DNA from 2 places in the Mumia qirimensis genome. Region 1 is predicted to be linked to the other one. Evidence: riboswitches for the same ligand, from Rfam matches in the RefSeq annotation. Region 1 holds a riboswitch; the other holds the start of a gene.
The links. Region 1 has a riboswitch for thiamine pyrophosphate ahead of AB3M34_RS20240 (ECF transporter S component). Riboswitches for the same ligand answer to the same signal wherever they lie in the genome.
Positions count from the first base shown of each region.

Region 2: another riboswitch for thiamine pyrophosphate. It lies ahead of thiO (glycine oxidase ThiO); the one in region 1 lies ahead of AB3M34_RS20240 (ECF transporter S component).

Region 1 covers NZ_CP162023.1:4,231,841-4,235,340, reverse strand. The annotation lists gene AB3M34_RS20260 (ABC transporter permease) at 1-37, shown strand, start outside; gene AB3M34_RS20255 (cupin domain-containing protein) at 43-387, shown strand; gene AB3M34_RS20250 (SGNH/GDSL hydrolase family protein) at 496-1,239, shown strand; gene AB3M34_RS20245 (ankyrin repeat domain-containing protein) at 1,305-1,682, shown strand; TPP riboswitch at 1,697-1,817, shown strand; gene AB3M34_RS20240 (ECF transporter S component) at 1,807-2,460, shown strand; gene AB3M34_RS20235 (ABC transporter ATP-binding protein) at 2,457-3,500, shown strand, end outside.
Region 2 covers NZ_CP162023.1:960,382-963,881, reverse strand. The annotation lists gene AB3M34_RS04625 (LysR family transcriptional regulator) at 1-665, opposite strand, end outside; gene AB3M34_RS04620 (EamA family transporter) at 738-1,673, shown strand; TPP riboswitch at 1,640-1,749, shown strand; gene thiO (glycine oxidase ThiO) at 1,743-2,912, shown strand; gene thiS (sulfur carrier protein ThiS) at 2,909-3,109, shown strand; gene AB3M34_RS04605 (thiazole synthase) at 3,114-3,500, shown strand, end outside.

The DNA of each region.
Region 1 (3,500 bases):
CAACACGTCGGTCGCCGCGACGCTGACCGGAGGGTGACCGCGATGACGAGCGCCACCGAGCGGCTGCTCTCCGCGTCACCGCTGAGCCACCCCCTCGAGGTCGACGGCCCCGACCTCGACGACGTCGTCGCGGGCTCGCCGACGACCGCAGTCGCCGAGCTCGCCGCGCTCGGCGACACCCGGGTGGGGATCTGGGAGCTCACCGCAGGCGTCGTCCGCGACGTCGAGGCCGACGAGGTGTTCGTCGTCCTGGCCGGCGATGCGACGGTGCGCTTCGAGGACGGCAGCACCATCGCGCTGCGACCCGGGGTGATGGTGCGGCTCCACGCGGGCGACCGGACCGTCTGGGAGGTCCGGGCGACCCTGCGTAAGGTCTACGTGGTCTGAGGGGCGCCTCGCGACCTGCGTCACGTCGATCGTCACGAGTCGGCATCAGAGTGGGCGATCTGCCCTATTTCGTTCGTACGGGGCGCGTCGGAGAGCGACCATGTGTGGGTGACCCCGTCCTGGACCGCCCGGCCGCGCCTGCTCGGCGCGCGCCGTCGTACGCGGTTCGTGGCGGCGCTCGTCCTCGCGCTGGTGTCGGTCCTGCTCGTGCTGGACGTCGGCGCGGACGCGAGCGGCAGCGAGGCGGCGCGGTGCGCGCGGTTCGCCGCCGACGCGCTCGACCGCCGCTCGGAGCCGGTGCTCGGGTCGGGTGACCGTGTCGTCGTCATCGGCGACTCCTGGTCCGCGGGACTCGGGCTGGACGACCCCACCGAGGCCTGGACGTCCCGCGTCCCCGGACGCGTGTCGGTCGATGCCTTCTCCGGCTCCGGCTACAGCCGGCTCGCGAGCCCGTGCGCCGGTGCGTGGTTCGCCCGACGCGCGTCCCGCGCCGTCGCCGGAGGCGCCGACCTCGTCGTCGTGGCCGGCGGGCTCAACGACGCCGACCAGCCGGTCGCCGCGCTCCGCTCCGGGTTCGCCCGGGTGATGCGTGCGGTCGAGGGCCCGCGCGTCGTGGTCGTCGGTCCCGCGTCAGCACCCGCCCGCACCGACGGTGCCCGTCGGGTCGACGAGGTCCTCGCGGCGCTCGCCAGCCGCTACGACGCCGCGTACGTGTCGACGATCGGTCTCGACCTCGACTACCTCGACGACGGGCTGCACCTCACGGCCCGAGGTCACCGCGAGCTGGGCGACTTCGTCGCGGGGCAGCTGGCGGCGCTCGCGGCCGGCGCTCAGGAACGGACACCGTTGTAGCCGAGCTGGTGCCCGCGCTGTCTCGAACCTGTCCCGACGGGGTACGCGCAGGTAAGGTCACCCTCATGACCGGTGGATCCAGCAACGAGGCAGACGAGGTCGCGGCCCAGCTGTTCGACATGGTGCGCGCCGGCCAGGCCGACAGCCTGCTCTCCCACGTCGAGGCAGGCGTGCCGGTCAACCTCACCGACGCCACCGGCAACTCCTTGCTGACCCTCGCCGCGTACCACGGCCACGCCGACATCGTGCAGCGCCTCGTCGACGCCGGAGCCGACGTCAACCGGCTCAACGACCGCGGTCAGAGCCCTCTCGCCGGGGCGATCTTCAAGGGCGAGGAGCTCGTCGTCTCGGTGCTGATCGGGGCGGGCGCCGACCCCGATCTCGGTGAGCCGTCGGCTCGTGCGATCGCGGCGATGTTCGGCCGCGAGAGCCTCCTCACGTAGGCGCGATAGAGTCGGCCGTACGACAGGGGAGCGCACGGTGCCGCACGGCACGGAGCGCTGAGAGTGCGGAAGAGCCGCAGACCCTCCGAACCTGATCCGGTTAGCACCGGCGAAGGGAGTCATCATGGCTGATGCCGTACGCCCGAGGACCCGTCCCCGCCCGCTCCGCAGCGCGTGGACCGAGTCCGTCCACTACCGCACGATCGACCTGGTCACGGTCGCGATGCTCGGCGTCGCGATCGGGGTCGTGTTCTGGGGCTGGAACCAGCTGTACGCGGTGGTCAGCACCGCGTCCGTCTTCGCGTTCCCGCCCAGCATCGGGCTGATCTCCGGCCCCTGGCTCCTCGGCGGCGTGGTCGGCGGGCTCGTCGTCCGCAAGGCGGGCGCCGCCTTCGGCACCGAGGTGATCGCCGCGATGGTCGCGCTCCTGCTCGGCAACCAGTGGGGGATGTCGTCGATCCTGTCCGGGGTGGTGCAGGGCATCGGCGCCGAGATCGTGTTCGCGATCCTGCTGTGGCGCCGGTGGGGCGTCGTCGCCGCCGCGCTCGCCGGCACCGTGTCGGCGCTGTGCGCGGTCGCGTACGAGTGGAACGTCTACTGGGCCGACTGGGGCACCGACTGGAAGCTGGTCTACGCCGCCTTCTTCGCGCTTTCCGGTGCGGTCGTCGCCGGGGTCGGCGGGTGGTTCCTCGTCCGTGCGCTCGCGCCGACGGGTGCGCTCGACGCGTTCGGCGCCGGTCGCGAGTACCACGACCGCGACGCCCGCTCGTCGGCATGACCGCGGACGCCACCGCCGTACGACGGGGGTCGGCGCACCTCGAGGGGTTCGGGTGGCGGCCCCTCGGCCGCCGCGAGCCCGTCGTGCACGACCTCGACCTGCAGATCGAGCCGGGCGAGCGGGTGCTCCTCGCGGGACCGTCGGGCGCCGGGAAGTCCACGGTGCTCCGAGCGCTGGCCGGGGTGCTCGGCAGCGCCGGCTCCGGTGACGAGCTCGGCCAGGTGCACGTCGAGGGCAGGATCGGCCTCCTGATGCAGAACCCGGCCGACGCGGTGGTGGCCGAGCGGATCGGTCGCGACGTCGCGTTCGGGCTCGAGAACGCAGGCGTCGCGCGCGACGAGATCTGGCGGCGGGTCCGGCGGGCGCTCGAGGCGGTACGGCTGCCCTACGACGTCGACCATCCGACTGCTGCCCTCTCCGGCGGTGAGCAGCAGCGCCTGGCGCTCGCGGGAGTCCTCGCGAGCGACGCCGACGTGCTGCTCCTGGACGAACCGACGTCGATGCTGGACCCGCCCAACGCCGACGCCGTACGCCGCTGCGTGCTCGACGCCGTCGAGCGGACCGGTGCCACTCTGGTCGTCGTCGAGCACCGGATCGGCCCGTGGCTCGCGCACGTCGACCGCGTGGTCGTCCTGAACTCCGAGGGCGCCGTGGTCCGCGACACCGACCCCGCGACCTTCGCTGCCGAGCCCGCGGAGCTCGCCGCGCGCGGGGTGTGGATGCCGGGGGTCGGCGCGCCGACCCCCGAGGAACCGCAGCCGGCGCTCGTCGTCCCGCCCCGGGAGGTGCCGCACCTCGTCACCGATGCGATCAGCGTCGACCTGCGCCGTACGTCGATGCGGGGCAGCACGGTCACGCCGGCCCTCCGGGGAGTGACCACCGAGCTGTGGCCGGGGGCGGTCACGGCGTTCACGGGCCCGAGCGGTGCCGGGAAGTCGACGCTCGTGGCGACCCTGGCCGGCCTCGTGGCCCCGACGACGGGCGCGGTCTCCGGGATCGGCGGCAGCCGCCCGCTCCACCGGCTGCGCTCGCGCGACCTC
Region 2 (3,500 bases), 1.4 Mb from region 1:
CGTCCGTCGACCGCGAGCATCGGCAGCAGCAGGTCGAACGGGTGTCCGACCGGGACGCCGATCCACGGCTCGTCGACCAGGTCCTGGGGTCGGACGCTGCCGGCGTCGGCGAGCCGGTGCTTCGCGGGAACCGCGACGTCGAGCGGCTCGCGCAGCAGCGGCGTGACGTGCAGGCGGGTCGTCGCCGGGTCGGGCACCGCGAGCACGGAGTGACCGAGGACCAGGTCGTGGTCGGCGGTCGCAGCCGCGAGCTCGTACTCGGCGAGATCGAGGTCGCTGAGCCGCAGCGTGACCCCCGGAGCCTCGACGGCGAGGCGGGGCAGCAGCGGTGCGAGCAGCATCTCCGCCCCGCTCGGGAATGCCGTGACCGTCACCTCTCCGGTCACGCCGCCGCGGAACTCCTCGAACCTGGCCCGGGTCCGCGCGACCGCCTCCGCCACCTCGACCGCACCGTCGGCGAGCAGCGCGCCGGCGTCGGTGAGCCGGACCCCGCGCCCCTCGCGCACGACCAGGACAGCGCCCAGGTCGCGCTCGAGCGCCTTGATCGCCTGCGAGACGGCGGAGGGTGTCCGGTACGTCGCGTCGGCGACCGCGGTGATGCTTCCCCGCTCAGCGAGCTCGCGCAGCATCGCCAGCTTCTCCACGTCCATCCCGGCGGTTTCCATGAAGGAACGCTACAACGTCAGCGAAGCAATAGTCGCTTGTGCTTCATCCTGGTTCACCCGCACGCTGGTCCGGTGACCAACCGCGACCGCTCGCTCGCCGTGCTCGTGGCGATCTGCTGGGGGCTGAACTTCATCGCCATCCACGCCTCGCTCGAGCAGTACCCGCCGATGTTCTGCGTCGCGCTGCGCTTCGGCCTGCTGGCGATCCCGACGATCCTCCTCGTCCCTCGTCCGGACGTGCGCCTGCGCTGGCTGATCGGCTACGGCGTCGGCTTCGGCATCGCGCAGTTCGTCTTCCTGTACGCCGGGATGCGTGCCGGGATGCCCCCCGGTCTCGCGTCGCTGGTCCTCCAGGCATCGGCACCGTTCACCGTCGTGCTCGCCGGCGTCCTGCTCCGGGAGCGGCTGAGCGGACGCCAGGTCCTCGGCATCGTCGTCGCGATCGTCGGGCTCGCCGGCGTCGCGTGGCACCGCTCGCAGACCGCGGCGCTCCTCCCCGTCGTGCTCACGCTGCTGGGCGCGCTCGGCTGGGCGTTCGGCAACCTCGCCAACCGGCAGGCGCGTCCCTCGAACCCGCTCCACCTCACGCTGTGGATGTCGGTCGTGCCGCCGCTTCCGATGCTCGCGGTGGCGCTGATCGTCGAGGGCCCGGACCGCATCGGCGAGTCCCTCGCCACGTCGTTCACGGTCGAGGCGCTGCCCGCGGTGCTCGGCATCGCGTACACCGTCGTCATCGGCACGGTGCTCGGGTCGGGCCTCTGGACGATCCTGATGACGCGCTACCCGTCCAGCACCGTCGCGCCGTTCTCGATGCTGGTCCCGGTCGTCGGGATGAGCGCCAGCGCCCTCCTCCTGCACGAGCGGCTCGACCCGGTGGAGCTGGTGTTCGGCGGGGTCGTGATCGCCGGTGTGCTGCTCGGATCCACGCAGTCGCGGCGACGGTTGACTCCGCCGCCTCCCGACGCCTACGGTGCGGACGTCCCCACGGGAGCCCTGGCCAAGGGCTGAGAGGGAGCCGATGCCGCTCCGACCGTCGAACCTGATCCGGGTCATGCCGGCGAAGGAAGGCAGGAGCAGGTGCCCTCGTCCGTCCCCAGCGTCGCCGTCGTCGGCGGCGGAGTCATCGGGCTCACCGTCGCGTGGACGCTCGCCCGTCGTGGCCACCGCGTCACCGTGTACGACCCCGTGCCCGCGCGCGGCGCGTCCTGGGCTGCCGCCGGGATGCTCTCCCCTGCGGGCGAGGCGTGGTTCGGCGAGGAGTCCCTGCTCCGCCTCGGGCTGGCCTCCCTCGATCGGTGGCCCGCCACCGCTCACGACCTCGAGGCCGATGCCGGGTGGGGGCCCGAGCTGCGCTCCGAGGGCACGCTCCTCGTCGCCGCCACGGACGACGATGCCGGCACGCAGGCCCGCCTCCACGCGCTGATGGCCTCGGCCGGGATCACGCACCGCCTGCTCTCTCGTCGCGAGGCGCGAGCGCTCGAGCCCGCACTCCACCCGGGGATGCACTCGGTCACGGAGGTGCTCTCGGACCACAGCGTCAACAACCGGACGCTGGTCGCGGCCCTGCTCGCCGCGTGCGCGCGGCGAGCAGTCGCCTTCGTCGAGGACACGGCCGACGTCATGACCGACACCGGTACGGCGACCGGAGTCCGTACGCGTCGGGCCGGACGGCACCGCCGGCACGAGGTCGTCGTGGTCGCCAACGGCGTGGGACTGGCCGACACCGCCGGCGTGCCCGGCTGGCTGCGCACCGCCGTCCGCCCGGTGAAGGGCGAGATCCTGCGGGTCCGCACCGACCGCCCGGCGCTGCAGCGGACCGTGCGCGCCGACGTCCGGGGGCGCGCCGTCTACCTCGTCCCCCGCGCCGACGGCGAGGTGGTCGTCGGCGCCACGAGCGTCGAGCGTGGGTACGACACCGCGGTCACCGCCGAGGCCGTCCACGACCTGCTCCACGACGCGACCGAGGTCGTGCCGGAGCTTCGGGACGCCACGTTCGTCGAGGCCACCGCCGGGCTCCGCCCCGCCGCACCCGACCACGTGCCTCTCGTCGGGTGGACGGGCGTCGACGGGCTCCTCGTCGCGAGCGGGCACCATCGCGGCGGGATCCTGCTGGCGCCGTGGACCGCTGACGTCGTGGCCGCACTCGTCGCCGGGGACGAGCCGCCTGCCGGCTGGGATACCACCGATCCCCGCCGCTTCACCGGGCCGGCCGGCGCCGGTCTCGCCGATCTCCAGGAGACTCGATGACGATCCGGCTCAACGGGTCCACCCACGACCTGCCTGGTGCGACCACCGTGCTCGGCCTGGTCGACGCCCTCGCCATCGGGCGGACCGACGTCGCCGTCGCCGTCGACGGCGCGGTGGTCCCCCGGTCGCAGTGGGCCGGCCACCTGATCCGCGACGGCGCCGAGGTCGACGTCGTCACCGCCGTCCAAGGAGGCTGACCTCGTGCACGAGAGCGTCCCAGACCCGCTCGTCGTCGCCGGGACCACGATCGAGAGCCGGATGTTCCTCGGGACGGGAGGGATCCCCAACCCCGAGGTGCTCCGCCGTTGCCTCGCCGCGAGCGGGAGCGACCTCGTCACCGTGTCGATCCGTCGTGTCGGCGCCGACGCGCCCGGGTCTCTGCTCGACGTCGTGCGCGAGCACGGTGCCCGGCTGCTCCCCAACACCGCGGGCTGCCGGACGGCGCGCGAGGCGGTCCTCACCGCCCGGCTCGCGCGTGAGGCCCTCGGAACGTCGTGGGTGAAGCTGGAGGTCGTCGCCGACGACGTGACGCTCCTTCCCGACGTCGTCGAGCTCATCGACGCGGCGGAGACGCTCGTCCGCGACGGT